3 regions of the Rhizobium favelukesii genome follow, and region 2 is predicted to be linked to each of the others. Evidence: riboswitches for the same ligand, from Rfam matches in the RefSeq annotation. Region 2 holds a riboswitch; each other region holds the start of a gene.
The links. A riboswitch is a leader RNA that binds a small molecule or an ion and turns the genes downstream of it on or off. The one in region 2 is predicted to bind thiamine pyrophosphate.

Region 1: linked by a shared signal. The riboswitch ahead of thiB (thiamine ABC transporter substrate binding subunit) and the one ahead of thiM (hydroxyethylthiazole kinase) in region 2 are both predicted to bind thiamine pyrophosphate.
Region 3: linked by a shared signal. The riboswitch ahead of thiC (phosphomethylpyrimidine synthase ThiC) and the one ahead of thiM (hydroxyethylthiazole kinase) in region 2 are both predicted to bind thiamine pyrophosphate.

The regions. Positions count from the first base shown of each region.
Region 1 is NZ_HG916852.1:4,039,106-4,049,197, reverse strand. It holds gene LPU83_RS58515 (ABC transporter ATP-binding protein/permease) at 1-1,168, shown strand, start outside; gene LPU83_RS58510 (DUF5666 domain-containing protein) at 1,173-1,790, opposite strand; gene LPU83_RS58505 (ABC-F family ATP-binding cassette domain-containing protein) at 1,932-3,758, opposite strand; gene LPU83_RS58500 (thiamine diphosphokinase) at 3,762-4,412, opposite strand; gene LPU83_RS58495 (MarR family winged helix-turn-helix transcriptional regulator) at 4,461-4,991, opposite strand; gene LPU83_RS58490 (MDR family MFS transporter) at 5,111-6,643, shown strand; TPP riboswitch at 6,704-6,815, shown strand; gene thiB (thiamine ABC transporter substrate binding subunit) at 6,860-7,888, shown strand; gene thiP (thiamine/thiamine pyrophosphate ABC transporter permease ThiP) at 7,888-9,522, shown strand; gene LPU83_RS58475 (thiamine ABC transporter ATP-binding protein) at 9,515-10,092, shown strand, end outside.
Region 2 is NZ_HG916855.1:1,769,691-1,779,782, reverse strand. It holds gene LPU83_RS71995 (ROK family transcriptional regulator) at 1-939, opposite strand, end outside; gene LPU83_RS71990 (ABC transporter substrate-binding protein) at 1,148-2,458, shown strand; gene LPU83_RS71985 (carbohydrate ABC transporter permease) at 2,528-3,466, shown strand; gene LPU83_RS71980 (carbohydrate ABC transporter permease) at 3,459-4,307, shown strand; gene thiD (bifunctional hydroxymethylpyrimidine kinase/phosphomethylpyrimidine kinase) at 4,379-5,191, opposite strand; gene thiE (thiamine phosphate synthase) at 5,188-5,823, opposite strand; gene thiM (hydroxyethylthiazole kinase) at 5,820-6,623, opposite strand; TPP riboswitch at 6,673-6,769, opposite strand; gene LPU83_RS71960 (MFS transporter) at 6,862-8,262, opposite strand; gene LPU83_RS71955 (LysR family transcriptional regulator) at 8,383-9,342, shown strand; gene LPU83_RS71950 (PfkB family carbohydrate kinase) at 9,346-10,092, opposite strand, start outside.
Region 3 is NZ_HG916852.1:4,001,473-4,011,564, forward strand. It holds gene LPU83_RS58305 (four-carbon acid sugar kinase family protein) at 1-644, shown strand, start outside; gene LPU83_RS58310 (FadR/GntR family transcriptional regulator) at 670-1,434, shown strand; TPP riboswitch at 1,482-1,593, shown strand; gene thiC (phosphomethylpyrimidine synthase ThiC) at 1,686-3,512, shown strand; gene thiO (glycine oxidase ThiO) at 3,514-4,488, shown strand; gene thiS (sulfur carrier protein ThiS) at 4,485-4,682, shown strand; gene LPU83_RS58330 (thiazole synthase) at 4,686-5,459, shown strand; gene LPU83_RS58335 (thiamine phosphate synthase) at 5,456-6,085, shown strand; gene LPU83_RS58340 (glucoamylase family protein) at 6,199-7,524, shown strand; gene LPU83_RS58345 (ABC transporter ATP-binding protein) at 7,525-8,565, opposite strand; gene LPU83_RS58350 (ABC transporter permease) at 8,562-10,092, opposite strand, start outside.

The sequences.
Region 1 (10,092 bases), on a different contig from region 2:
GCTGGTAGGCCGCAAGCTTGTGAAGCTCAATGCGGATCGTTTCTCGAAGGAGGCGGAACTTCGCTTTGCGCTGATGCATGCCAACGAGAACATGCCGGCGATCACGGTGGCGCGCGGCGAGGAGAATGAGCAGCAGCGTATCAATACCGACATCAGCGCGGTGCTCGCCGTCATCAAGCGGGTGGCGATGGCCAACGTCAACCTCACCTGGGTGTCAGCCGGCTACGGCTGGCTTGTCGTGGTCATCCCGATCATTGTAGCCGCACCGGCATACTTCTCCGGCGGCCTGACGTTTGGCGAGCTGATGGTATCGGTCGGTGCTTTCAACCAGGTCAACACGGCCCTTCGCTGGTATGTGGCGAACTTCGGTCCCATTGCCGAATGGCGCGCCACACTGATGCGTGTCACCGATTTTCGTCAAGCGCTCACCACCATGAGCGACGAGATCAATCTCAGGGGCACGATTAGCTACGAGCGCAACCCGCCTGGAACACTGACGCTGGACCATGTACGGATCGCTTCTAAGATTGGCGAAGAGATCGACCAGTGCGGCGGGTTCCGCGTCCACGAAGGCGCCGTGACGATCAAGGCCGGCGAAAAGGTCATGATCAACGGCGATCACAACGTGAACCGCAAACTGCTCTTCCTTGCACTCTCCGAGCTTTGGCCATGCGGGGGCGGTAAGATCGGCTTGCCGCCCACGGACGACATGCTTTTCGTCGCGCAATCGGCCTACATCCCCGGGGGTTCGCTCCGCGAAGCGCTGGCGTTTCCCGAGTCTGCGGACACCTATCAGAATGCCGACGTTGTGGCAGCACTGGAGAAGGCAGGCCTCCACCATCTGGTTTCCCGGCTCGATACCCGGGCCCGGTGGGACAAGCTGCTCGATTCCGACGAGCAGCGCGCGATCGGTTTTGCTCGCCTGCTTCTCGTACGACCGAAATGGATCGTGTTCGACGAAGTGCTGGAAGGCATGGAGCCGGAATGGCAATCATCGATGATGGACGTCCTGGCTTCGATGCCTGACACCACGATGATCTACATCGGTCGCTCGGACGCCTTCGTCGACACTTTCAAGCCCCGCGTGCTGCATCTGGAAGCTCTGCATGCGAAGCCGGAAGTGAAGGTCGTGGCAAAAGCGCCAAACGCACCCGCACCCGCGCTCTGACGGCTTACATCGGCGGCACGACGCCGTTTTTACCGACTGTGACGTTTGCTGCGGACACCGTGCCGTCTGCAGCTCTTTCTCCCATCACGATCACGCGCGCTCCTGCGACAAGGTCTGCCTTTCCGGCAGGGGCGAAGGTGACGATCGGTGTATCGTCGGCGATCGATATCGTCTTTTCCTTGCCCTGATATGTCAGCGTGATGGTGTGGCCATCGACTGCCTTGACGGCTTTCGCGACCGTCGCGTTGGTCATCGTGCTGTTTGGCCTCAAGTCCCAAGGGCGACTGCCTTCTCCGGTGCCCTTCATCGCTCCTGGAAAGATCAGCACTTCGAGAGCGCCATCGCCGCCATCAGCTTTTGGCAGTGATGCAACCCCAACGAAATCGCCCGGCTTGATATCTTCCACGGCGGCCTTCTTGATGCCGCGCACCTTCCAGTCTGGCTTCAATGTCACCGTTTGCTCGGTGCCTTCTCGTGTTTTGACCACCAACGTGTCGCCGCTCAGGCTTTCAATCGCGCCACGCACGCGTTGCGCTTCCTGGGCAAGCGCGCCGTGCGACGTAATAACGAGGAAACCCGCGGCCCAGACGAGCGCGGTAGATGCTTTGAGATTGTGTGGCATAGTCTGCTTTCCTTGCCGTCGTGCAAGCTGCGGATACGGGGCGCAGCTTAGTCCTGCCGGTCGAACGCTGACGAATCAATGAAACGTGAAAGCCAGTTCGCGCGGCAAAGACGGGTCGGATTGAGCGGGCGCGAAAGGATCTTAGCCCTCCAATTCCTCCCGCAGCATCTCGAGTTCCAGCCATTCCTCTTCCATTTTCGTCAGGCTGTCCCGGAGCTTCTCCATCTCCGCTGCCAGACGGTTGAATGTGGTGGGGTCCTTGGTGAACAGGCCGGAGTCCGTCATCCGCTCCTCCCGTTTTGCGATCTCGGCTTCGGCCTTGGCCATTTCCTTCGGGAGATTTTCGAGCGCGAACTTCTGCTTGAAGGACAGCTTAGCCCTTCCTTTCGCCGTCTCGGCCGGGGCAGTTGCTTCCTGCGGTTTCGATCGTTGCGCCGCCTTCTCGGCCTTCCTTCGCTCGTCGGCGATGCCCTTTCGTTGCGCGAGCATGTCCGAATAGCCGCCCGCATATTCGATCCAACGTCCATCAGGCGCATCCGGGACCGCCGGAGCGATCGTCGACGTTACCGTGCGGTCGAGAAAGTCGCGGTCGTGGCTGACGAGGATGACGGTGCCGGGGAAGCCTGCAACGATTTCCTGCAGCAGATCCAGCGTCTCGATATCTAGATCGTTGGTCGGCTCGTCGAGGATAAATAGGTTTGCCGGACGCGACATGATCCGCGCCAGCATCAGTCGCGCGCGCTCGCCACCGGATAGATTCCTGATCGGCGTACGCGTCTGTTCAGGCTGGAACAGGAACTCCTTCATGTAGCCGGTCACGTGCCTCTGTTCACCGTTGACAATCAGATTCTCGCCGCGGCCATCTGTCAGGTAGTGGGCGAGCGTTTCGTCGGGATCGAGGTCTTCGCGCTTCTGATCCAGGGTCGCGATTTCCAGATTGGTCCCGAGTTTTATCGTGCCGCTGTCCGGCGCGAGTTGTCCGGTCAGCATCTTCAGGAGCGTCGTCTTGCCGGCGCCGTTCGGGCCGACGAGACCGATGCAATCCCCGCGATGCACGCGGATGGAGAAGGGTGCGACAATGGGCCTATCCCCGAAGGTCTTCGTGATCTTGTCGGCCTCGATAACGAGTTTGCCGGATTCCTGCGCGTCGGAAACCGTGGCCTGCACGGTCCCTTGCGGGCCTTTGTGGCCGCGATATTGCGTGCGCATGGTCTGCAGTTCGCCGAGGCGGCGCATGTTGCGCTTTCGCCGTGCGGTGACACCGTAACGCAGCCAGTGCTCTTCGCGCTCGATTGCCTTGCCGAGCTTGTGCTGTTCAAGTTCTTCCGCTTCCAGCACCTGGTCACGCCAGGCTTCGAAATGGGCGAAGCCCTTGTCGAGCCGCCGCGAGGTGCCGCGGTCCAGCCAGACGGTCGCCGTCGAAACCTTCTCGAGGAAGCGCCGGTCGTGGGAGATCAGGACGAGCGCACTGCGGCTCTTCTGCAGTTCGCTTTCCAGCCATTCGATGGTCGGCAGGTCGAGATGGTTGGTCGGCTCGTCGAGGAGCAGGATATCGGGCTCGGGCGCCAGGACACGTGCCAGGGCGGCGCGGCGCGCCTCGCCTCCTGAGAGGTTGTTGGGATCCTCGTCGCCGGTGAGCCCGAGGTGCGAGAGGAGATAGGTAACACGATAGTGGTCGTCGCCAGGACCAAGCCCCGCTTCGGCATAGGCCTGGACGGTCTTGTAGCCTGCGAAATCAGGGGCCTGTTCGAGGTAGCGCACCGTTGACGACGGGTGGCGGAAGACCTCGCCCGACTGCGCTTCGACGATGCCGGCGGCGATTTTGAGAAGCGTCGACTTTCCAGAGCCGTTGCGGCCGACGAGACAGATCTTGTCTCCAGGCTCCACCTGCAGGGCGGCGCCGGCAAGCAATGGGGTGCCGCCGAAGCTGAGAAAGACGTCATCGAGTTTCAGAATGGGGGGCGCCAAAGATCAGACTCCGGAAAGGTCATAGGGGCGGGCGAGCACAATGGCCCGACCGCTCTCGAGCGAAAAGCGCACCTTGCCCTTCGCGACATTGGAAATGGTGCGCGACGAGCCGAAGGGCAAATGGAAATCGGCCAGCGGGTAGCGCGCGTTCTCGATCGTCAGGCCGCGAAGTTCGCTGAAACCGGGAACCGAAAAGAGACTGTCAGGGGGCAGGTCCAACTCGATTGCACCGGCAACCAGTGGCACAGCCTCCTCCCGGCCCGACGTCAGAAGCATGTCATAGCCCTGTTCTGCAAGACTGACGGCATAGAGCAGGTGCTGGATGGCATGGTCGGAACGCTCACCCGCGAGGGCGCCTGCCAAAATAAGTCGTTTCGCCCCACGTGCGATCGCTTCGGAGACGGCGATCTCACCATCGGTGGAAGCCTTTGCTGCGGGGTAGGGTTGTCTCGGCACAGCCGGAAAGGCGCCCGCAAGATCAACCGGCGTCGAGTCGAAATCACCGACCCAGAGCTCCGGAACGACGCCGAGCGCAGCCGCATGACGCATTCCCCCGTCGGCCGCAATGAAACGGCTGTCCGAGATGGCGTCGCGCAGACGATCGGTTACCTGCAACTCGCCGCCAAGCAGAATGGTGTAGGTGGATTGGCTCATGCGCATTGCCCATAGCGCAAAGCGGGGGGGAAGGGAAAGGGCCGCCGTTCAGGCTTCGTCGACGATATCCTTGATGCGCGCTTGAAAAACGTCCTCGTAGCCGGAAATGAACTTCTCGAACAGCTCCCCGAACGCCTCGATCTCTTCCGGTTTCCAGTCTTTGACCACTTCGGAAACGAACGTGAGCTTCTGCGCGCGTATCTCCGACAACAGCCTCTGTCCGAGTGGGGTCATCACCACAATGATCCGTCGCGCGTCGGTCTGTGATGCCTTTCGCCGCAGAATATTGCGTCCGACCATATCCGCGACGATGCGGCTTGCGCGCGACGGATCGATCCGCATCATCTCGGCGATCGTCCCGACTGTTACTTCACCGGTCTCCTGAGCGCGCCGCACAGCGTCCAGTACGTCAAGGTGCGATAGCTCAAGACCGGGAGCCACACTCTGGATGGCGAGCCGCCCGATCAGTCGGCGCCCGGTCATGAGGCGCATGCGTGTCATGCTTTGACCGATGCGCAGAATGCCCGGTTCGTTGGTGGCGGGGTCCGTGTTGGTGAGGTTTATCAAGCTCTCGTTCATTCCGGAAATATAGCATGTCATATGTCGATTGAGAATATGCCGAGGTCAATCAAGTGACATTGACAAATATATGCTAATAGCACATGAGTTGTCTCAACATCCATTCGGAACGACGCTTCATGAACACTCAAATTGCCGCGGCGCCGCTTGTGACAGATCATCGTCGGCGGTTCATCCTCTTCCTTTTCCTGATGGCAGCCATGTTCATGGCGACGCTCGACAACCAGATCGTTGCAACGGCCCTGCCGACGATCGTCGGCGAGTTCGGTCATCTCGAGCGGTTTGGCTGGATCGGCTCGGCCTATCTTCTCGCTGTGAGCGCAGTGATGCCGCTTTACGGCAAGCTTGGTGATCTCTTCGGCCGCAAGTATGTGATGATGGCCGCGATCATGATCTTCACGGTCGGCTCCGCCGTCTGCGGACTGGCTATATCCATGAACACGCTGATTGCGGCCCGCGTGCTGCAGGGGCTTGGCGGGGGTGGGATCATGGTATCGATCTTTGCGGTCAACGCAGATTTGTTTGAGCCCCGCGAACGCGCGCGTTACCAGAGCTATTCGAGCCTTGTGTTGATGGCGTCCGGCGCTATCGGACCGGTGCTCGGTGGTGCGATGAGCGATCTCTTCGGTTGGCGCTCGATCTTCCTCGTCAACGTTCCGATCGGTTTTGTTGTCCTTGTCGGTCTGGCTGTGATGCTGCCTTACCGAAAGCCGAATCGTCGTCCGAGGATCGATTATGCCGGCGCTCTGCTGCTCGCCTTGACGACCGCAAGCATCGTGCTGGCCGCCGATGGCGCTCAGCTCTTCGGTTCGCTGGTGGCACCGCAGAACCTCGCCATGGTGGTGCTCGGCGTCGCTGCAGTAATCGGATGGGTTTTCGTCGAGCGTCGCGCCGCCGAACCGATTGTTCCTCTGTCGCTGTTCCGCAATTCCACGTTCAGCCTGTTGCTTGTGATGTCGATCATGAGCGGCGCGATCGGCATTGGCATGGTCAATTATTTTGCGCTGTTCCTGCAGACGACGACCGGCCTTTCACCGTCGGCAGCCGGAGCGTTCTTTATTCTCCTGACCGGCGGCATCGTTTGCGGGTCGCTCTCGGCCGGGCGCATCATCTCCATCACCGGGCGCTACAAGCCGTTTGCAATAGCAAGCTTGACCTGCAGTGCCATCGCATTCGTGCTGCTCACTCAGGTTCATGCAGGAACGCCGGTCTTGCTTATCGGGGCGGTGATGGCGCTGCACGGCTTTGGTGTGGGCCTCGCACAACAGGTGCCCGTCGTTGGCGTTCAGAATGCGGCGCCCGCTCGCGACGTCGGCGCGGCGACCGGGTCGGTAACGCTCTCGCGCATGGGCGGCGCATCGATCGCCATCTCCATTTATGGCGCGATCGTTGGCTCACAGCTCGGCAAGACGGGACTTTCCATTCCCGGCGTGACCGATATCGAGCAGCTGACGCCGAAGATGCTGGCAGCTTTGCCGGAGGTTGCGCGTCAGGCTGTGGCCGAAGCCTATGCCAATGCCTTCATTCCGCTTTTCATGGCTTCCTGCGCGATCGCTCTCATCGGCCTTTGTGCCGCCTTGATGCTGAAGCCGACGCAGTTGCCTCGCGTGGCCGAGGTACGGCCGGCTGCCAGTGCCGAGGCAGCGGAGTAAATGCCGGTGGCGGACTGAGGCCGCCACTTGCAAGAGACCAAGCGTGGCGATACATCTTCAAACGCTCTAACGGGGTGCCTCGTGCCATTCGGTGCGCGGCTGAGAGGCTGAAAGCCAACCCGCGGAACCTGATCCGGCTAACACCGGCGGAGGGATTAGACGCGTGACATCTGGCACCGCCCTTTTCCCCTTCAAGCAAACCAGAGGAGAGGTGCCATGTTCGAACACATATTGACGAGCCGTTCGCTGCTTGCTGCGGCCTTTGTCGCGTCTGTCGGCCTTGCCGGCGTAAGCGCGCAGGCAGCGGACAAGACACTCACCGTCTACACCTACGAGAGCTTCACATCCGAATGGGGACCGGGGCCGAAGGTCAAGGAAGCATTCGAGAAGACCTGCGGCTGCAGCGTCAATTTCGTCAGCGTGGCCGATGGCGTGGCGCTGTTGTCGCGTCTCAAGCTCGAAGGCGCCACTACGAAGGCAGACGTCGTGCTCGGCCTGGACACGAACCTGACTACGGAAGCGAAAGCAACCGGCCTGTTCGAGGCAAGTGGTGTCGATGTCACCGCGCTTGAGGTGCCGGGCGACTACAGGGACGACGTGTTCGTGCCTTATGATTATGGCCACTTCGCCGTCGTCTACGACACGCAGACAATCAAGAACCCACCGCAAAGCATGAAGGAGCTGGTCGAAGGCGACCCTTCGCAGAAGATAGTCATAGAGGATCCGCGCACCTCGACGCCCGGGCTCGGGCTCTTGCTGTGGGTAAAGTCTGTTTATGGCGACAAGTCGCCCGAAGCTTGGGCAAAACTCAAGAAGCGCGTGCTGACGGTAACTCCCGGCTGGTCTGAGGCCTATGGGCTGTTCACCAAGGGCGAGGCACCCATGGTGCTCTCCTACACGACCTCGCCCGCCTACCATATGGTCACGGAAAATACGGACCGCTATCAGGCTGCGGCATTTTCAGAGGGCCATTACATACAGATCGAAGTGGCCGGCCTGCTGAAGAATGCGCACGACAAGGAGCTTGCGCGCGATTTCCTGAAATTCATGGTGACGCCGGGCTTCCAGGATACCATCCCGACCAACAACTGGATGATGCCGGTTTCGGCGACATCGCAACCGCTGCCCGACGCATTCGGCAAGCTTGTGAGCCCCTCAAAGACCTTCTTGATGAGCTCGGATGAAGTCGCCGAGAACCGCAAGGCCTGGATCGACGAGTGGTTGGCCGCCATGAGCATGAACTGATGCTTTTGACAAAGGCTGAGATACGGCAGGTGATACTGGGCGGGGCCGTGAGCCTCGTCGGCATCGCCGGTTTCGTGGGCCTTGCAACCTTTGCCTTGCTTCTTTCGAGCGGAACTTCGTCCATTCTGACGGCGGTGTTCGAACCCTACATTTTGCGGGTCCTGCGGTTCACCTTGCTGCAGGCTCTGCTTTCGACACTCCTGTCCGTCGTTTTTGCCATTCCAGTCGCACAGGCCCTAGCACGTCAGCGGCATTTCCCCGGCCGTATTTGGATCATTCGCCTCATGGCTGTGCCGATGGGGCTTCCTGTTCTGATCGGAGCGCTCGGATTGATCGGAATCTGGGGGCGGCTGGGGATACTGAACTCGTTGTTGCTCGAGCTCGGCATGGCGGAACCGATCAGCATCTACGGGCTTTCCGGGATCTTGCTGGCGCATGTGTTCTTTAACATGCCGCTTGCGTGCCGCTTGATGCTGGCGGCGCTGGAGCGTGTGCCAGCGGAATATTGGCTGATGGCGAGTGGTCTCGGCATGCGGCCCGGTTCGATTTTCCGCTTCATCGAATGGCCGGTTCTGCGCTCGGTCATTCCTGGTATCGCGGGCCTGATCTTCATGCTGTGCGCCACGAGCTTCACGCTCGTGCTGACATTGGGTGGCGGGCCTGCGGCAACGACGGTCGAGGTTGCCATCTATCAATCGCTTCGCTTTGATTTCGACCCGGGCAGGGCCGTCGCTCTCTCCCTGCTCCAGATCGTCCTGACCGCTGTAATTCTTGGCGGCCTGTCGCTTCTTCCCGCTCCGGAGGACGAAGGTATGACGGCAGGTAAGGCCGTCAGGCGTCCGGATGGCCAACTGCTGACAGCGCGGCTTGCAGATGGCAGCGTCGTGATGCTCGCCGCGCTGTTTCTGGGGCTACCATTGATGTCCGTCGTCCTGGCGGGACTTCGGTCCGATCTGATGAAGCTCCTGAGCGAACGCATTTTCTGGCAGTCGGCTGCGACCAGCCTTGCCATTTCGATCTCCGCAGCGGTTCTCGCTTTGCTGATCTCGATGACACTGGTGAGCGCGCGCCGCGCAGTACTTCTCCGAGGTTCAGCGGCCCCCGGCGCGAGAGCATTTTTTGCTGCCACGGGTGGCGCGTCGTCGCTGGTGTTGCTGGTGCCGCCGATCGTCCTTGCGACGGGATGGTTTCTTGCACTGACAAATTTCGGCGACGTGAGCGTGTTCGCTCCGCTGCTGATTGTCGCGATCAACGCGTTGATGTCCCTGCCCTTTGTGATGCGCGTCCTCGAGCCGGCTTTCATCGTTCACAAGCGCCGGACGCAGAAACTCGCGGCAAGCCTTGGTGTCACCGGCTGGGCGCGGCTGCGCCTGGTCGACATGCCGGCGCTGTTCAAGCCGATGCTCACGGCATTTTCGTTCGCGATGGCATTGTCGCTCGGCGATCTGGGCGCCGTTGCGCTGTTCGGCTCGGATAGCTTCGTCACACTGCCTTGGCTCGTCTATAGCCGCATGGGGAGCTACCGGACCAACGATGCGGATGGGCTGGCATTGATCCTTGGCCTCGTCTGCCTGCTGCTCACGATCGCCGGGACCATGGGGCCTGCGCGGCGCGAGGGGGCTTTCCATGCCTGATCCGCAGTTCTCGATCGAGATGCGCGATGTCAGTCTCCAACTTGGGAGGCAAGACTTTCATTTCGATTGCCGGCTTCCCGCCGGCGCCGTGATTGCCGTGACGGGCGCGTCCGGGGCCGGCAAGTCGACCTTTCTGAATCTGCTCGCCGGCTTCGATGTGCCCGCCCGAGGGCGAATTCTGATCACGGGAAAGGACGTCACCGACGAGTACCCGGCGAGACGAGCCGTCTCTCTCGTATTTCAGGACAACAACCTGTTCGCGCATCTCGATATTTTCACCAATATCGGCCTTGGTATCAACCCGGCGATGAAACTCACGGCCGCCGATCGCCGATCGATCACGTCTGCGCTTGAAAAGGTGGGGCTTGCCGGTTTCGAACGGCGAATGCCGGGTACGCTATCCGGCGGCGAGCGGCAGCGGGCCGCCTTTGCGCGCGCGCTTGTTCGCAACCGTCCAGTGCTGCTGCTGGACGAGCCCTTCGCGGCGCTCGACCCCTCTTTGCGAAACGGAATGGCGGCGCTGCTGCTCGATATGCATCGCGAGACCGGCAATACCGTCGTCGTCGTGTC
Region 2 (10,092 bases):
GGCTTCGCCGGCGCGGATCGCCGCGCCGATCAGCGTGTTATCCTCAGCCTTGATGAGCGCTTGGGCATGCGTCATGCCGCGTCCAAGCCGGATGGCCTCGGCAAAGCGGCCGCTGGCCGGCTGCTCACCGAGGATCTCGCTTTCGCCGGCCTGGCTCGACAGCCGCACGATGCCGCGCGGTCCCATCCCAAGCACCAGGTCGCCGAGATTGTGGCTGAGGCCGCCGGCGCCGCGGAAAAGCTGATTGTCGTGGAGCACCCCGAGCCCAAGCGTCTGCTCAAGCGAAATCAATACCATGTCCTCCAGATCGCGGGCCTTGCCAAACCAGTGGTGGGCAAGCGTGATCGCATGCGCGTCGCTTTCCACGATCGTCGGGGTATTCAGCCGAGCCGTCATTTCGCTGGCGAAATCGACATTCGTGTCGCGAAAGATCGGGCTGCTGCGGATATGGCCGGTGCGGTGTTCGATCACGCCGGGAAGGCCAAGGCACACGGTGTCGACGTCCTCGAGCGAAAGGCCGGCATCGACGACGCAGCGCCGTACCCCGTCCTCGACGAGGTCGGCGATGACGCCGATGGGCTGGCGATCGATGCGAATCGGCAGCGTCAGTTTCGACAGCACGTCGCCGCGAAAGTCGGTCACCACGAAAACGAGGCGGTTGGCCGCGATTTTGGCACCGACAACGCGCGCCGCGTCCGGGTTGAGCTCGAGCATGACACGCGGGCGCCCACGGGCCGCCTCATTGCGAATGTCGCCCTCATGACGCGGCAGGATTAGCCCGTCATCAAGCAGCGAAGCGGTGATGGCGGAGACCGTCGTGGTCGACAGCTGCGTGCGTTCACTGATCTCGACACGCGCTATCGGTCCATGACGGCGGATCGTATCCAGCACGTTCAAGCGGTTGATCGCGCGCATCAATTCCGGATCTGCTGTCTTCATGGGGTCTTGCCGGCTCTTCAATGTTGCGCGGTGCGCTTATATTTTCAACGGTATGCGAATTAAATAGCGCGGCAGCGGCCCCGTCTGTCAAGGCAAATCTACCAATTTCAACGAGGGGAGTTGACATTCGCCAAAACCTCCCGATGATTTAATCCGCATAAGGGAAAAATTGAAGAGGACGATTTTTGCCCTTCTTGGAGGAGACATCATGTTTGATCATATGAGGGCCAAGGCCCTATTTCGCAACCGTTTCATTGCCCGCTCGGCAGCCACGGGGCTGGCACTCCTGATCGCTGCGGGAAGTGCTGCAGCCGACACGACCGTCAAGTGGCTGCATCTTGAAATCGACCCGAACTATCTGGCGGTCTGGAAGAAGATCGCAGCCAAGTACGAGGCCGAGCATCCCGGCGTAAAGATCGAAATGCAGTTCCTGGAAAACGAGGCCTTCAAAGCGAAGCTTCCGACGCTGCTGCAATCGAGTGATGCGCCGGACCTGTTTTTCAGCTGGGGCGGTGGGGTGTTGAAGCAGCAACTTGCCACAGGCACGCTGATGGACCTGACCGAGGCTATGAATGCCAAGGACGGCGCCTGGCTGAAGAGCTACAATCCGGCGTCCGTCAACGGCTTGACCTTCGATGGCAAGATTGGTGCCGTCCCCTACAAGATGGGTACGGTTTCCTTCTTCTACAACAAGCAGATGTTTGCAAAGGCGGGTGTCGACGCGGCATCCATCAAGTCCTGGGACGACTATCTCGGCGCGGTCAAGAAGCTCAAGGATGCCGGCATCGTGCCGATTGCCGGCGGTGGCGGCGAAAAATGGCCGATCCACTTCTACTGGAGCTATCTCGTCATGCGCGACGGCGGTCAGAAGGTTTTCGACGCCGCCAAGAACGGGCAGGGCGAGGGCTTCAACGATCCGGCCATCATCAAGGCCGGCGAACAGCTCGCCGAGCTCGGCAAACTGCAACCCTTCCAGCCCGGATATCTCGGCGCGACCTGGCCGCAGGCGCTTGGCGTTTTCGGTGACGGCAAGGCGGCGATGATCCTCGGCTTCGAGAACACCGCCGCCAACCAGCGGACCAACTCCGGCGACGGCAAGGGCGTCGACCCTGACAATATCGGTCGCTTCGCCTTTCCGGCCGTCTCGGGCGGTGCCGGTGCCGTCACCGACACGCTCGGTGGGCTGAACGGTTGGGCAGTGACGAAGACGGCTCCGCCTGAAACGCTTGATTTCCTCGCCTACCTGACGAACGCCGAAAACGAGCGCGAAATGGCCAAGGCCGGCATGCTCATTCCGGTCGCCGTCGGTGCTGAGGATGGGGTCACCAATCCGCTGATGCATCAGGCTGCTGAACAGCTGGCGCACTCGACATGGCACCAGAACTTCTTTGATCAGGATCTCGGTCCGTCCGTCGGCCGCGTGGTCAACGATGTCTCCGTTGCCATCGTGTCGGGACAGATGAGCCCATCCGATGGGGCTCAGCAGATCCAGGAAGCTTTTGAGCAGGATCAGCTCTGAACAAGACGATTGCGGCGCGACGCATCACTCGCGCCGCGCTTCCGTGTGACGTAAGAGGGACCGGCCTTTATGACCACTATCAGCGTAACGGGCGCCATCCGACCTCGCTCGGCTGTCAGATCGTCGGTGCGCAGCAAAGATCCGAGCCTGGCGCGGCGCCTGCCGGTCCTGCTTCTGTTTCTGCCGCCAGCGCTGCTGCTGTTTACGATTTTCGTGATCCTGCCCATGGGGGAGGCGGCATGGTACAGTCTCTACAAATGGGACGGTTACGGATTGCCGACGCAGTTCGTGGGAATGAGGAATTTCGAGGTACTATTCAAGAACAGCGCCTTCCTGACGGCGTTGAAGAACAATGCCCTGATCATCGTCATTTCAATCCTGATCCAGATTCCGCTCGCCATTTGGCTGGCGATGATGCTGGCGCACCGGATCGCTGGCGTGGTCATCTTCCGCTTAATCTTCTTCCTGCCCTACGTCTTGGCGGAGGTCGCAGCCGGTCTCATCTGGCGCTTCGTCTACGATGGCGACTATGGCCTGTTTGCCTCGGCCGCCCACCTCATCGGCGTCGAGACACCCTATGTGCTGGCAGACAAGGACCTGGCGATCTATGCGGTGCTGGCAGTTGTCGTCTGGAAGTATTTTGGGTTCCACATGATGCTCTTCATTGCGGGGCTGCAGTCGCTCGACAAAAGCGTGCTGGAAGCCGCAGAAATCGACGGCGCCAGCGGCTGGCAGCGGTTCCGTTACATCACGCTGCCGCTTCTCGGCTCGACCGTTCGCCTGTCCGTCTTCTTTGCTGTCGTCGGCTCGCTGCAGCTCTTCGACCTCATCATGCCGCTGACGGGCGGCGGGCCGTTCAACGCGACGCAGACCATGGTCACCTTCCTTTTCAACTTTGGCGTCACGCGCATGCAGGTCGGCCTCGGCAGTGCCGTGGGCGTCGTCCTGTTCGTCATCTGCGTGACGCTTGCCTTCGGCTACAAACGGATATTCATGCGCAATGACTGACATGGCCTCATCCGCCCGGATCGCGACCGGCACGAAGATCTATCTATATGTCTCGCTGACGATCATCGCAGCGATCGTACTGGTGCCGCTGCTGACGACGGCGCTTGGCGGCTTCAAGGATCTCGGCGACCTACGCACCAACCCCTTCGGGCTACCGGTCGCATGGCATCCGGAAAACTATACCGACATTCTCTTTGGGGACCGCTACTGGCGGCAAATGATGAATTCGCTGATCATCGCCACGCTAACGGTCTGTTTGACGGTTTCGGTCTCGGCCATGGCCGCCTTTACCTTCGCGCATGTGAAGTTCTTCGGCGCGGGTTTCCTGCTCAATTACTTCCTGATCGGCCTGATGTTTCCGGCTGCGACCGCCATCCTGCCCCTGTTCATCCGGATCCGTGACCTCGGCCTGTTGAATTCCTACTGGGGCGTTGTCCTGCCGCAAGTCTCCTTCGGCCTGGGCATGAGCATACTTCTGTTCCGGAACTATTTTCGCAACCTTCCGGAAGAATTGTTCCAGGCAGCAATCGTCGACGGCTGTGGCTACATCCGCTTCTTCTGGCATATCTCGCTGCCGCTCTCGCGGCCGATCATCGCAACTGTCAGCATCATCTCCTTCGTCGGCAGCTGGAACAGCTACATCCTGCCGCTGATCATGCTGAATTCTGAGACGATGTACCCATGGCCGCTTGGCATCATGGTCTATCGCGGTGAGTTCGGCACCGCCTGGCAGCTGGTGCTCGCCTTCATCACGCTGACAATCATGCCGACGATCATCGTCTTCTTCCTGGCACAAAAGCACATCATCGCAGGCCTGACTGCTGGTGCTGTCAAATCCTGATCGGGCGTGGAACGATGGCGCGTCGTCCCGGCGCCCCTTTGGCTACTGGGTCGGCAGGCTGATCGTTCGTGCTATGCCGACGCCGCCGACCACAGTGCGTGAAAGTGGTGCACGGGTCCGTGGCCAGACCCGACGCTCAGCCCGTCGGCATGGCCGACGGCGCCAGCAAGGTAGGCCTTGGCACGCGTGACCGCCTCGTGAACTGATGCTCCTTTCGCCAGTTCCGCGGCCAGCGCGCTGGAAAGGGTGCAGCCGGTGCCATGCGTGTTTGCGGTCGGAATGCGTTTTGCCTCAAACCATGTCGGCCCGGAGGCTGTCGAGAGCACATCCGGGCTTTCGTCGCCGGCCAGATGTCCGCCCTTGACGAGGACAGCCTCCGGGCCGAGTTGGCGAAGACTGTCTGCCTGCTCGGCCATGTCGCTGCGTGTGGCGGCGGCATAGACATGAAGCAGTGCAGCCGCTTCCGGCAGGTTTGGCGTCAGCAAGGTTGCAAGCGGCGACAGACGCTTGATCAGAACGTCGACAGCGGAGGGGTCGAGGAGGGCAGCTCCGCCCTTGGCGACCATGACGGGGTCGAGAACGATCGGGATACCCTGGTGGGGCACAAGCGCATCGGCGACGGCGTCGGCGATCTCGGCCGTCGCAATCATGCCGATTTTGATGGCGTCGACCCGCACGTCGGCAAGAACCGCCGCAATCTGATCCGCAACGAAGGCAGCAGGGACCAGATGGACGCCGCAAACGCCTTGCGTGTTCTGGGCGGTCAGCGCCGTCATCACTGCCATGCCATAGACGCCGCGCGCGGAAAATGCCTTGAGATCGGCCTGGATACCGGCCCCGCCGGAGGGATCGGAGCCTGCAATGGACAGCACATTTCGGATCATGTTCTTGCCTTTATCATGTTCTCGGCGATCTCTCGTGCCGCAAGCTGTGGATCGGGCGTCCCGCAAATCGCCGAGACAACCGCAAGCCCATCGGCCCCGGCGGCAAGCACGTCACCGACGTGGGCGGATTTCAGGCCACCTATGGCGACGACCGGTACGGGACAAACCTTGACGAGGCGGGAAAGCCCTTCAAAGCCCAGCGCGGGTTTGTGGTCAGGCTTCGTCGCTGTCGCAAAAACCGGCCCCAATCCAGCATAGTCGACAGCCGCGGGATCGATTGCTGCCGCCAGCGCCGCCGTTTCGGCCGAGAGGCCGAGGATCATGTCCGGGCCAATCAATTGCCGCGCCGTGATCGCATCGATGTCGTCCTGGCCAATATGCAGCCCATCGGCGCCAATCGCGATAGCCGCCTCCACGTCGTCATTGACGATGAGCACAGCGCCGGTGCCAGACAATGCCACCTTCAGTGCCCGCCCAGTCTCGATCATCCGTGCGGTATCCGCATGCTTGTCGCGCAGCTGCACCACGGTTGCTCCCCCGGCGACCGCCGCGCGCGCGGTCTCCACCATGCCGAGGGTGGCGCAAAGGCCCGGATCGAGGACGAGGTAAAGAGAAAGATCGAGGTTTCTCATGCGGCGCGCACCCTGGCATCGCGATCGAGCGTAGCAGCGTCAAGCGCAGCAAGTGCATCGAGGAAACACCAGGAAAACGAACCTGGGCCATCCGCCTTGCTGGCTGCCATTTCGCCGGCAACAGAGAAGGTAGCAAGGGCTGCAACCGTTGCCTCGAATGGTGCGCCGGGCCGAATAGCCGAAAATGCGCCAATAAGGCAGGTCAGCGAGCAGCCAAGCGCCGTGACCTGAGGCATCAACGCCGAGCCACCCTCGATACGCGCCGCCCGGTCGCCATCGGTGACGAAATCGACAGCGCCGGTTACTGCAATTGTCGCTCCGTGTTCCCTGGCTAGTAGCCGGGCAGCGTCCTCAGCCTGCTCGACGTGATCGCGGCTATCCACGCCCTGACCACGGCTCGCCCCGCCGGCAAGCGCGATGATTTCGGAGGCGTTACCGCGAATGACGGTGGGGCCGAGTTCCAGCAGCCGGTCCACCGCCGCACGACGAAAACCGGTGGCGTAGTGGGCGACCGGATCGAGAACAAAGGGTTTGCCGGCCCGGCCGGCTGCGATGGCGGCGGCCTGCATGCCGCGCAGCCATGCTGACGAGAGTGTGCCGATGTTGATCGTCAAGGCGCCGGCGATCGCGGCAAATTCGCCAGCCTCTTCTTCCGCATGCACCATGGCCGGCGAAGCGCCAGCTGCCAGAAGCACATTGGCTGCGATGTTCATGGCAACGAAATTCGTGATGCAGTGGACGAGCGGTGGCTGGGCGCGCAATTCGCCCAGCAGCGTTCCCGGCGAAGTCTGATCTTGCATGGTGTGCCTTTCGACCGGGGAGAAAGGCGCAGGGACAGACGCGGGAAGCCGACAGTCCCGAGCGACTCCCTCCGCCGGCATTATCCAGTTCAGGTTCAAAGGGTGCTTCTCAGCCCTCCAAACGGAGGGCGCCCCTGTCTCTCATCGCCTTCTTGTCGCAGAGAAGCCGGCGACTGTCATCCATAAAATGGACATGGCCGGATGTGGCCGGCGATGTCGGCGCGAAAGCAGGTCCCGGCTATTCCGCCGCCTGATAGATGTTCCGGTCAACGACAGAGGCTCTCGGACCGAGTGCGGCCGCAAGCGTGACGAGGACCGCAAGGACCGCGACAAACGTGATGCCGGCGAAATACGGATCCCAGCCGAAGCCGGAAGCCGCACCGAATATGGCTGAGGCTGCCGCAAGCACAATGCCGCCACCGATCTGGAAGGAGGCAAACAATAGCCCCGATGCGAGCCCGGACTGATCCTCGCCAACGTCGGAGAGTGCCGCAACCTGCACGGAGGGGTAGGTCATGGCGTAGCCGACACCGAGCGGGAGCTGTGACAGGGCGACCAGCCAGACAGGGTCGATGTGGCTAACGCTCAGGATCCAGAAGATGTAGCTGAGCGCCTGTAGTGCTACGCCAAGCGTCATCAGCCCGGTCGTGCCACGATTTTGCGCGATCGTCGCAAAACGTGGCGCCAGGAACATGACGCAGACGCCGCCGAAGGCAAAGGAGAACCCGGTCGCGAAGGCCGACCAGCCAACGACTGTCTGATAAAAGAGCGTCGCGATGAACTGGAAGCCGACATAGACGCCCTGGAACAGCGCAGCAATGGCATTGGCGTGGGAGAGCTTTGCCCGCCGGAATATCGCAAGCGGCACCATCGGATCAGCGTGACGGGATTCGACGATGAGAAAGAGGCCGATCAAAACGGCAGCCGCCACGAGCGCGCCCCAGGTCGGCACCGCCTGCCAGCCATCGGCCGCAGCATTGGTGATGCCAAAGACGAAGAGCAAGAGTCCCGGCGTGATTGTCATCGCGCCAGCCCAGTCGAACTTGGCCCGCGGCCCGCTGCGCTGCTGGTCTGCCGGCAGCACGAAAGGAGCAATCGCCAGTGCGATAATTGCGACCGGCGCACCCATGACAAGAGTTGCCCGCCAGCTGAAGACCGTCGCGGCACCACCCAGCACCATGCCAAGGACAAAGCCGGTCGCGCCAGTCGAGGCAAATACCCCAAGCGCTTTGGCCCGCGCCGATCCTTCGCCGAACACCGACAGAAGGAGGGCAAGGGCAGCGGGTGCCGTAAACGCAGCGGCGATGCCCTTTATCAGGCGTGCGGCGATCAGCGTCGGGCCGCTATCGACAAAGCCGCCGGCGATGCTGGCGGCAGCGAAAATGGCGAGCGACCAGAGGAAGACGCGACGGTGGCCGAAAGCGTCCGCGACGCGCCCGCCCAGCAACAGGAAACCGCCATAGCCAAGCACATAGGCGCTGACGGCCCACTGAAGGGACGTAGCCTTCATGCCAAGCTCGGCCTGTATCGCCGGAAGCGCGACGCCAATCGTGGACACATCCATTGCATCAAGAAAGTTGGCAGCGCAGAGCAACAGCAATGCCAGGCCGGCTCCGCCTTGAGATCTCGAAATGGTCATGAGTGATCGTTCCTTTCTGCCGACGCCCCGGGAGGAAGCTTTGAGCGTCAGGGAACGAGAAAATGTACACCTCCCGAACCTATTGCAAATTGATAGTAACCATGGCAGGTATTACTGATAATGATAAATGACACGATCCTCAGAAAGATAGACCTCAACCTGCTGCTTGCCTTCTCGGTGCTGATGCAGGAGCGCAATGTCTCTCGTGCTGCCGAGCGGCTTCTGCTTGGCCAGCCAGGCTTGTCGGCGGCGCTAAAGCGGCTGCGCGAGACGCTCGACGACGAGCTGTTCGTGCGGGTCGGGCGCGGCCTGCAGCCGACCCCACGCGCGCTTGCAATCGCCCCGGCGATTGAGGATGCGCTATCGGGCATCGAGCGCGCCATTCGGCCGCCGGCCGCCTTCGATCCAAAGATCTGGCAGGGCGAGTTCAGGATCGGCATGTGCGACAATCTGGAATCGGCGTTCTTCGGGCCGCTGGTGGCGCGTCTGCGTGCACTGTCCCCGGGTGCACGTCTGATCGGGGTCGCCGCCGACAAGCGTGATGCTGCCCGCATGCTCGACGACGGTGCTTATGATTTCAGCGTCGCGGTCCACGAGGAACCGGCGTCCTGGCATGTCCGGGCGCCGCTCTTCAGCCAGTGTTCGGTCTGCGTCTATGACCCCGCCCAGCTGAAGCGCAAAGCGCCGCTGACCTTGGAAGACTTCGTCAATGCCGCGCATGTCACCGTGTCCTTTGAGGGCAACAGTGCGACAAATGTCGACACAGTCCTTGCCAAGGCCGGTCTGCGCCGACAGGTCGTGGCCACCGTACCGCGCTTTTCAGCGCTGCCACCGGCGCTGAGAGCGATGCCGGCAATCGCGACCATTCCGGAATCGATCGCTCGCTGCATCGCGCAGTTGCACGGGCTGGAGATCTCGGCGCCGCCGATCGATCTTCCCGCCGATCCTGTTACGATGCTGTACCGCCGCGTCGATCGGGCGGACGGTCGCTCGTTATGGTTCCGCAAGCTTTTCGTTGACGTCGTCGAAGCCGCGCTCAAGGCGTCCGGCTGCTCCATGACGATCTCGAAGGCAGCTTGACGTTCAAAGGGCCTGCGCCGGCGCGTTTCGCGCGGTGATATCGACGGCCTTGGCTGGCCAACTCATCAGAGCTTCATCAAGCTCTGCGCGAGCCGGCGCGCCGATGCGGCCTCCGAATGTCTGGCATTTAATTGCCGCCGCCATCGACGAGGCGCGCATCACATCCTCGATCGCCATGCCCTCGGACAGCGCGAGCGCGAAGGTTCCATGGAAGATGTCGCCTGCCGCCAGCGTATCCGTGGCCGTGATGCTCGGTGCTTCGAGATGGCGAATGCGACCGCTGTCGTCATCGAACCAGTATGAGCCTTTTTCTCCGAATGTCACGCTAACGAAGGCATGGCTGAAACGCTCCTTCAGTCGGCGAACCATCGATGGGGGCTGGGCCGTTCCTGCCAGACGTTCAGCAGCCGGCTGCGAAAAAACAATATGGCTTGCCGCCGGTGCCAACATCTCGATCACCCCCTCAGCCGCCACGTCACCATCAAGGATGGCCGGCAACTTCGCTTCCCGGGCAGCGAGCAGTGTCTGCAGTGCAAGTGATGGCCAGCGCACATCGACCAAAACCGCGTCGAATGGCGCGATATCGTCCGCTGTGACCGATTGGACGAGCTGATGCAGACGCGGGTCGTAGAAGGGGATGATCAGGCGTTCGCCCGCATCGTCGATTAGGATCGTCGATATGGCCGAGCGGGCACCCGCCACGCGCCGCATGCCGCGGGTGTCTATGCCGCTTTCTGCCAGGTCGCCGAT
Region 3 (10,092 bases), on a different contig from region 2:
CCGATCTCTTCAAGACAACCGACAGCCAGGTCCTCGTTTGCGACGCCGAGAGTGATAGCGATCTCGACCGGCTGATCGGCAAGCACGACTGGAAGATCACACTTGTCGTTGGCGCGCGCGGCGTCGGAGCTGCGCTTGCTCGCAAGATCGGCAGGGCCAACAAAGCAGGCCGACCCTTTGCGGCATTAAATCGGACAGTTTTCGCCGTCGGCTCCCGCGACCCGATCACGGCCGCACAAATGACCAAGCTGGAGGCTTCCGGTGTCCTGACCTCGGCCATTGATGCTCCCGCGGGAGTGCTACCGGACGAACAATCGTTAGGCCTGCCGGTGCTTCTGCGCTGTACAGGCAAAGTCACGGGCGAGACCGCGGCAGTTGCCGACCGGTTCGCGAAAGGCGTAAAGTCGATCATAGATGCGACGCGCCCGGAGATGCTGATGGTTGGCGGTGGCGATACGGCGCTGGCAGTTTTTCGCGAGCTCGGAATTCGGATCCTGAGGCCGCAGGGCGAAATCGAGGCGGGCATTCCGTGGTTTGACGTCGCAACCGCCGATGGCCTGCGTTTCCGCTGCGCAGTGAAGTCCGGGGGCTTCGGTAATTCTGATAGTTTGATAAGACTGATTGCACAGAATCAGGCGGCATAGGACAATGCCGACGGGGAGAATGAAGGTGGACGAAGCAAACGGTGTATCGGCGAATGCGCAAGCGGCGCCTGCGACAAAGCCGGAGCGCGGTAAGGCCGTCAAGCTGGTCGATCGGGTGTTCGATCAGTTGCAAGAGCGCATTCGCTCGGGAAACTATCCGCCGGATTCACGACTTCCCGGTGAGCACGAGCTTGCATCGATGCTTGGCGTCTCGCGCCCCATCGTGCGCGACGCGTTGGCACGCTTGCGCGATCAGGGCATCGTCTACGCCAGGCAAGGTGCCGGCACCTTCGTCAGCGCTCATGGCTCGCCGACGACGCAGCTTTCCTATTCGCCGGTCAAGACGATCGCCGATATTCAGCGCTGCTACGAGTTTCGCCTGACGATCGAGCCTGCTGCCGCCTATTTTGCTGCCAAGCGCCGCGACGAGGCGGCGATTCAGAAGATTGCAGCTGCTCTCGCCGATCTCCGTGAGGCGACCAGCCACCAGCTTCATCGCACTGACGCCGACTTCACGTTCCATCGCGCGGTCACGGAAGCCGCCAACAACCACTACTACACGGCCTCGATCGATGCCCTGAAAGCGCATATCGCGGTCGGCATGCATCTTCACGGTCTGTCTCTGCTTGGCCCGCGCCAAGGTCTTGAGCAGGTCTACGAAGAACACAACAAGATCTACCTCGCCATCGTCGAAGGTCGCGCGGAAGACGCGCGGGCGCTGATGAAGGCGCATCTCGAGGGCTCGCAGAGCCGTCTCTTCGAAGGCCGCGCGCTGGACCTTTCGATGTAGCCTACGCGGTCGGCTTGACAGCTTTGCTACTCTGGTTCTAACCTTTTCGCATTCACCAGGGGGGTCCCGGCAAGGGGCTGAGATACTGCTATCGCACGCAGTGACCCGTTGAACCTGATCCAGTTCATACTGGCGTAGGGACGGTGCAAGCGCTCGAAGGCATTGGATTCTCGCGAGGAAACCGTGTCGGCGTCTTTTCATCATTCCGGCTGAGGACTGGGTCTCCAAACGCAAACTTGGAGCCTCAAACCATGAATATTGCCGCAAAGAATATCACCCCGACCGTTACGACAGGCCCATTGCCGGCCTCTCGAAAAATCTACATTCCCGGAGAAATCCACCCTGATGTCCGCGTCCCGATGCGCGAGATCAGCGTTCACCCGACATCGGGCGAACCGCCGGTCACGGTCTATGATTCCTCGGGCATCTATACCGTCGAAGGTGCCGACATCCGCATCGAGCAGGGACTTCCAGAACTGCGCCGCGGCTGGGTGGTCGCCCGCGGTGACGTCGAAGCCTATCAGGGCCGCCGGGTCCGCCCCGAAGACAACGGCTTTGCCAGCGGCGAACGGCTGACACCGGAATTTCCCGGCAAGCGCCAGCCGTTCCGCGCAAGGGACGGCAAGGCCGTGACCCAGCTCGCCTATGCGCGCGCCGGCATTATCACGCCGGAGATGGAATTCATCGCGATCCGCGAGAACCTTGGCCGCAAGGCGCAGGCGGAGGCTATCACGCGCGACGGCGAAAGCTTCGGCGCCCGGATTCCGGATCACGTAACCCCGGAATTCGTCCGGCAGGAGATTGCCGCCGGCCGCGCGATCATCCCCGCCAACATCAATCATCCCGAATCCGAACCGATGATCATCGGCCGGAACTTCCTGGTGAAGATCAACGCCAATATCGGCAACTCCGCCGTCACGTCTTCCATGGCCGAAGAGGTCGAGAAGATGGTCTGGGCTGCCCGCTGGGGCGCCGACACAGTCATGGATCTCTCCACCGGCCGTAACATCCACAACATCCGCGAATGGATCATCCGCAACTCGCCACTGCCGATCGGTACCGTTCCACTCTATCAGGCGCTTGAGAAGGTCGAGGGCATTGCCGAGAACCTGACCTGGGAAGTCTATCGCGACACCCTGATCGAGCAGGCCGAGCAGGGGGTCGACTACTTCACCATTCACGCCGGCGTGCGGCTGCACTACATTCCGCTCACCGTCAACCGCGTCACCGGCATCGTCTCGCGCGGTGGCTCGATCATGGCCAAGTGGTGTCTTCATCACCACCGCGAAAGTTTCCTCTACGAGCATTTCGAGGAGATCTGCGACATCTGCCGCGCCTATGACGTCTCCTTCTCGCTCGGCGACGGCCTGCGTCCGGGCTCGATTGCCGACGCCAACGACGCGGCACAGTTCGCAGAGCTGGAAACGCTCGGCGAACTGACGAAGATCGCTTGGGCCAAGGACTGCCAGGTCATGATCGAAGGACCCGGACACGTGCCGATGCACAAGATCAAGGAGAACATGGACAAGCAGCTCGCCGTCTGCGGCGAGGCGCCCTTCTATACGCTGGGACCGCTGACCACCGACATCGCACCCGGCTACGACCACATCACCTCGGGCATCGGTGCTGCGATGATCGGCTGGTTCGGCACGGCGATGCTCTGCTACGTCACCCCGAAGGAGCATCTTGGTCTACCCGACCGCAACGACGTGAAGACCGGCGTCATCACCTACAAGATCGCTGCCCACGCCGCCGATCTCGCCAAGGGGCACCCGGCCGCTCAATTGCGCGACGACGCCCTGTCGCGCGCGCGCTTCGAATTCCGATGGGAGGACCAGTTCAACCTCGCGCTGGACCCCGAAACCGCCCGCAGCTTCCACGACGAGACGCTGCCGAAGGAAGCGCATAAGGTGGCGCACTTCTGCTCCATGTGCGGCCCGAAGTTCTGCTCGATGCGGATCTCGCACGACATCCGTGCCGAGGCGCAGAAGGAAGGGCTCGACGCGATGGCAGCGAAATACCGCGAGGGCGGCGATCTCTACATGCCAATCGAAGCCGTCGAACAATCGGGCGACTGATATGCATGTGCTTGTCAAAGGGGCCGGCGTTGCCGGCCTCGTCGTCGCCCACGAACTCAGCCTTCGCGGTGCCGATGCGACGGTCATTGATCCCGCTAAAGGTTCCAGGCAGGCAGCCTCCTGGCTCGCGGGCGGCATGCTCGCGCCCTGGTGCGAGCGCGAAAGTGCCGAGGAAGCCGTATTGCTGCGAGGCCGCGATGCTCCCGACCGGTGGGACATGATGCTGCCGGGGGAGGTACACCGAAACGGAACGCTGGTGGTTGCTCCCGCCCGCGACCAGAGCGAGCTCAATCGCTTCGCCGGTCGCACAAGCGGCCATAGATGGTTGGATGAAGAAAATATCGCCTCATTGGAGCCAGCTCTGGCAGGGCGCTTCAGGCGCGGCCTTTTCTTCCCACTGGAAGGACACCTCAATCCAAGGCGAGTCTTGGGTCTGCTGCGAGAAAAACTTGTCGATCGGCGTATAGCATTCATCGAGCGAGTGGCCGAAGAGACCGACTACGACGACATCGTGGATTGCACTGGCGCCGCGCGGATCGGGCAGACGAGCGGACTTCGCGGCGTTCGCGGCGAAATGCTTTATCTGGAAACCGGCGAGGTTACCCTCACCAGACCCGTTCGCCTGCTGCATCCCCGCTTCCCTGTCTATATCGTTCCGCGCGGAGATGGCCTTTTCATGGTGGGTGCCACCATGATCGAGACGGAGTTCGACGGTCCGATCTCGGCGCGTTCGATGATGGAGTTGTTGAACGCCGCCTATGCAGTGCATCCTGCCTTCGCGGATGCTGCCGTGGTCGAAACCGGCGTGGGAATCCGGCCGGCATTCGCCGACAATTTTCCCCGCGCGACCCGCGAGCGCGGTGCAGTCGTGCTCAACGGCCTCTATCGCCACGGCTTCCTGCTTGCACCGGCAATGGCGCAGGAAGCCGTTGACCTTGTCTTCTCCAGAACTGAACCAGGAGGAAATAGCCGATGAAACTGATCGTCAACGGCGAGCATCACGACCTCATTGCAGCAACGTTGTCGCAACTGCTGACGCTGATGGAATACGAGGGCGAATGGTTGGCGACCGCCGTCAACGGCGAAATCGTCCACCGCGAGGACCGTGTCGACCACGCGCTCAACGACAATGACAGGATCGAAATCTTGTCACCGATGCAGGGCGGCTGAATGATGCAGAAGCTCTATAACACTGAGGTGTCGTCCCGCTTGCTTCTTGGCAGCGCGCGATACCCTTCGCCCGCGATCCTAGCGGAGGCCGTCAAACGATCAGAAACGGAGATTGTCACTGTCTCGTTGCGCCGAGAGACCGCTGGCGGGCATAGCGGCGGCGCCTTCTTCGAACTGATCCGGGCGCTCGGCGTCCGCGTGCTACCGAACACAGCCGGGTGCCATGGGGTCTCCGAGGCCGTGTTGACAGCCCAGATGGCGCGAGAGCTGTTTGGCACCAGCTGGATCAAACTGGAGGTGATCGGCAATCACGATACGCTTCAGCCTGATGTCTTCGGACTGGTCGAGGCAGCGCGTATCCTCTCCAGCGAAGGCTTTCAGGTTTTTCCCTACACAACCGATGACCTTGTGGTCGCCGAGAGGCTGCTCGAAGCGGGATGCCGGGTGTTGATGCCCTGGTGTGCCCCGATCGGCAGCGCCGCGGGACCGCTCAACCTTTCGGCGCTGCGTTCGATGCGCGCGCATTTTCCCGACATCCCATTAATCGTCGACGCCGGCATCGGCCGGCCTTCGCACGCGGCAACCGTCATGGAACTCGGCTTCGATGCGGTCCTCTTGAACACCGCCGTTGCCAGCGCCGGCGACCCGGTTGCCATGGCCGGCGCATTCGCCAAGGCGATCGAGGCGGGCCGGCAAGCGTTCAGCGCCGGCTTGCTGGAGCCGCGCGATGTCGCAGTCCCGTCGACACCTGTCATTGGAAAGGCCGTCTTCGCATGAAACTCGATCCCTTCTATCTCATCGTCGACAGCGCCGATTGGATCGCGCGGCTCGTGCCCCTCGGCGTCAGGCTCGTGCAGTTGCGGATCAAGAACAAAGCGCCCGCGCAGTTGCGGGCTGAAATCCGCACCGCGAAAGCGATTTGCGCATTGAACGACTGCCAGCTGATCGTAAACGACTACTGGCAGCTCGCCATCGAAGAAGCGTGCGCTTTCGTTCACCTCGGCCAGGAGGACCTGGAAATGGCCGACCTCGGCGCGATTCGTGCCGCCGGCCTGAAGCTCGGGCTGTCGACCCACGACGATGCCGAACTCGAAACAGCAAAGGCAGCAAAGCCAGACTATATCGCGCTCGGCCCGATCTATCCGACCATTCTCAAGCAGATGAAATGGTCGCCGCAAGGACCGGAACGCCTGCGCACATGGAAGGCGCACGTCGGCGATCTGCCGCTCGTCGCCATTGGTGGGCTGAACGTCGATCGAATCGAGGGCGTTCTGTCTCAAGGCGCCGACAGTGCTGCTGTCGTGACCGACATCACCTTGAACCCCGATCCCGAGGCGCGAACACGCCAGTGGCTCGCTGCCACCGCACCCTGGCGAACGGTGGAAATGCCATTGGGTGAGTAGCAGAGCCGGGCGGCCAAGGGACGTGCTGTCGCATGCCTTCAAAAACGATTGATTTGCGCGTCATGCTCCACCATTTTGAACGGGGGCTAGACAACAAGTTGGGTTTGGCACGTATGTTACAACGGACCGAGGAATCGGATGTCGCGCTGATCGACAGGCTTCAGCGGGGCGCATTCAATTATTTCCCGAAGCATTACAATCCCGAAAACGGACTTGTTGCGGATACTTCAGTCGCGGGCGTCCCCTGCAGTATCGCTGCGGTCGGCTTTGCCTTGTCGTCCTATACCGTCGCGGTCGAGCGCGGCTGGATGGAGCGCGCCGACGCGATAGAGCGCACGCTGAAGACACTTTGCTTCTTTGCCAACGGTCACCAGGGTCGTGAGCGACACGCGATCGGCTATCGCGGCTTCTTCTATCACTTCCTGCACATGGACACCGGCCATCGTGCCTGGAACAGCGAGCTGTCGACCATCGACACCACGCTCCTGGTTACGGGCATGTTGACCGCTGCGGCCTATTTCGATCGCAATACCGAAGCCGAGATCGAAATCCGCAGACTCGCAAGCTTGGTCTATGAGAGGATCGACTGGCACTGGGCTCTCAACAAGGGCGAGACGGTCTGCATGGGCTGGAAGCCAGGCAGTGGCTTCCTGCGTTGGCGCTGGCAAGGCTACGACGAAGCGGTCCTGCTTTATACGCTGGCGCTTGCCTCCCCGACGCATCCAATCCCGGCGGCGAGCTATGATGCCTTCACCGCGAGCTATTCGTGGATGCTGTTCGGCGAACAACCTTATGTCTATGCCGGCCCGCTCTTCATTCACTTCTTCTCACATGCCTGGATTGATTTCCGCGGAATCCAGGACAAGGCGATGGCCGATCGCAACTGGGACTATTTCCGCAACACGCAGGTATCGATCGCCGTGCAGCGGGACTACGCGGAGCGCAATCCCGGGCACTTTGTCGGCTACAACAAGGACATCTGGGGCCTGTCTGCCTCGGATGGCCCGCCGCCGACCCGCAACATGCGTGGCGGTCGCCACCCGCGCGTGCTCGGCTATGCCGCCCGCGGCGCGCCGCTGGGACCCGATGACGGCACGATTGCACCCTGGGCAGCGCTTGCCTCGCTCCCGTATGACCGCCAGGCTTCGCTCGATGGCCTTCGTGCCCTTATGTCCACTTACCCGAACCTGCTCCATGAGGATCGTTTTCCCGATGGGTTCAATCCGACCGTGAAGACCAAGCGACCTGAGGGCTGGGTCGACGACCGCTGCGTCGGTATCGATCAGGGACTTCTTGTGATGACGATCGAAAATGATCGATCCGATTTCATATGGGGTCTCATGCGGTGCTCACCGGTGATCCGGCGCGGTCTCGAGCGCGCTGGTTTTACCGGCGGCTGGCTGTCGGAAGACGAAAGCGCCGAACGGAAAATCGCCTGATCAGCGGTTGCCGAAAACATGCGCCTTGCCGGCGATATCGAGACGAACGCGGTCGCCCTGTGACGGAAGTGCGACGCTCGAGGTCTTGATCATGATCGGCGGCAGGGCGACGCCTTCGAGTGACACAGCGACGGTGCAGGTCGCTCCACCGAATTCCACTTCGACGACCCGTCCGCGATAGGTCTGCTCGCTTTGATCAGGAACGACCCTGATCTGTTCAGGCCGCAACATGATCTCAACCTTGCCCTGATGACCGCCATCGACCGCGACACGGCCGAGCGCGCAATCGGCAAAGCCGTTGCGAGCGACTGCCGGGAGCATCACCGCGTCGCCGAGGAACAGGGCTGTCTCTCGATCGAGGGGCTGCAGGTAAACCGATTGCGGCGAGCCGGCCTGGATCAATCGCCCTTCCCGCAGGACGGCAACCTGATCGGCAAAGGAGAGCGCCTCCGCCTGATCGTGCGTGACGAGGATCGCCGTGATGCCTGCGGACTGAAGAACGCGTGCCACGGCCTTCCGCATATTCTCGCGCAGACCTGTATCGAGTGCCGAAAACGGTTCATCGAGCAACATCAAGCGCGGCTTGCGGCCGAGCGCGCGGGCAAGCGCCACACGCTGTTGCTGGCCGCCGGAAAGCTGGTGCGGCCGGCGGGTCAGCATGTTGCGGTCAAGCTCGACCATATCAAGCAGGTCGATAATGCGTCGCTCGCGATCGGGCGCGCCGCGCTCGAAGCCAAAGCCGATATTGTCGGCAACACTCAGATGTGGGAACAGCGCGCCGTCCTGCGACACGATGCCGATGCCTCGCTTATGCGCGGGCACTGCTACGGGACCATCGGCCAGAAGCTCGCCGTCGAGCGTCACTTGGCCGCCATCGGGCTGCTCAAAACCGGCGATGATGCGCAGCAGCGTGGTCTTGCCCGACCCTGAAGGCCCGACGACGGCAGTGCGGCTGCCTGCGGCAACATCGAGTGAAATATTCTGCAATGCCTGGACATGCCCGTAGCGCTTGCTGATGCGATCGATCGTAAGCAGCGTCATTGTCCGGCTGTCCGTTTCGATTGGGCATAGAGAAGAAGGGTGAGCGGCAGCGATAGCACGACCATCATGAATGCGTAAGGCGCCGCCGCCACGTAGTCGATTTCGCTGGTCAGCGACCAGAACTTCGTCGCAAGCGTCTCGACACCGTTCGGCGCCAGCATCAATGTCGCGGTGAGCTCGTTCGTGATGCCGAGACCGACAAGTGCGACGCTGGCGGCTGCACCCGGCGCGGCAAGCCGCATGGTGATCTGCCTCACGGCCTGGGCAGGCGTGCGGCCAAGCCCCATTGCCGCACGCTCAAGCTCCACGGGCGCCTGAGCGATGCTGGCGCGGAGACCCACCATGGCACGCGGCAGGAACAGCAGTATGTAAGCAACAATAAGGGTCGCAAAGGTTTGATAGAGCGGCAGAACAAGACGGACCGTAATCGTCACCAGCGCGAGCGCAACGACCACACCCGGCAACGAGCCGACATAGTAGTGGCAGGCCTCGAGCAGGCGCTGAAGACGCCCCGGCGCACGCACGGAGAGCCAGGCCATCGGTGCGGCGGCAATCGTGGCGAGCACGCCACCGGCAATGGCAAGAACGATGGTTTGTGCGAACGCATTGCCGACCGTGTCGACATGCCAGACCTCAAGCCCGCCGAGATAGAGCCACCGCACCAGCGTTACGAGGGGGACGCCGAGCGTCAAGGCCGCCAGTCCCAGCTGCAGCACGATGGCCGGCACGACGAACCAGCCGAGCCGACGACGATCCGCCGGCCGGGCTGAGCCGGATCCGACCCGGGCATATCGTTCATTGCCGCGCAACAGGATTTCGAGACCAAGCAGAAACAGGCAGCAGCAGACAAGAACACCGCCCAGCATGTTGGCGGCCGGGCTGTTGTAGGCGGATTGGAACTGGTCGACGATCGCGGTGGCGAACGTGTCGAAACGGATCATCACGTAAAGACCGTATTCCGACAGCAGGTGCAGCCCGATCAGCAGCGAGCCTCCGCAGATGGAGAAGCGCAATTGCGGCAGGATGGTACGGAAGAACAAACGCCAAGGCCCGAGCCCGAGGGAAGCGGCTGCATCCTCGATGGCAGGATCAAGCCGGCGCAAGGCAGCGGCGACCGGGAGGTAGAGAAATGGAAAATAGGCAAGTACGGAAACGAATATGCCGCTCTGCAGCCCGCGCATGCCGGGGACAAGGCTGATCCAGGCGTAACTATGGACGAAGGCCGGCACCGCGAGCGGCGCAACCGCTAACCACGACCAGAGCCGTGCGAAGGGTATATCCGTCCGTTCGACCAGCCAGGCAAGCGTCACGGCAAAGACGATCGACAGCGGAATGGTAAAGGCTTCCAGCAGCACTGTGTTGACGAGCAGTTCGCCAACGCGCGCGCGAAACACCAGCTCCTTGACGGTCTGCCAGCCGACATCAAAGGTTATCCAACCGATGAAACCAAGCGGCACCAGACTGAACAACGCTACGACGGAGGCAAACAGGATAACGGAAAGGTGGGGCAACCGCGCCCGCAGCCGA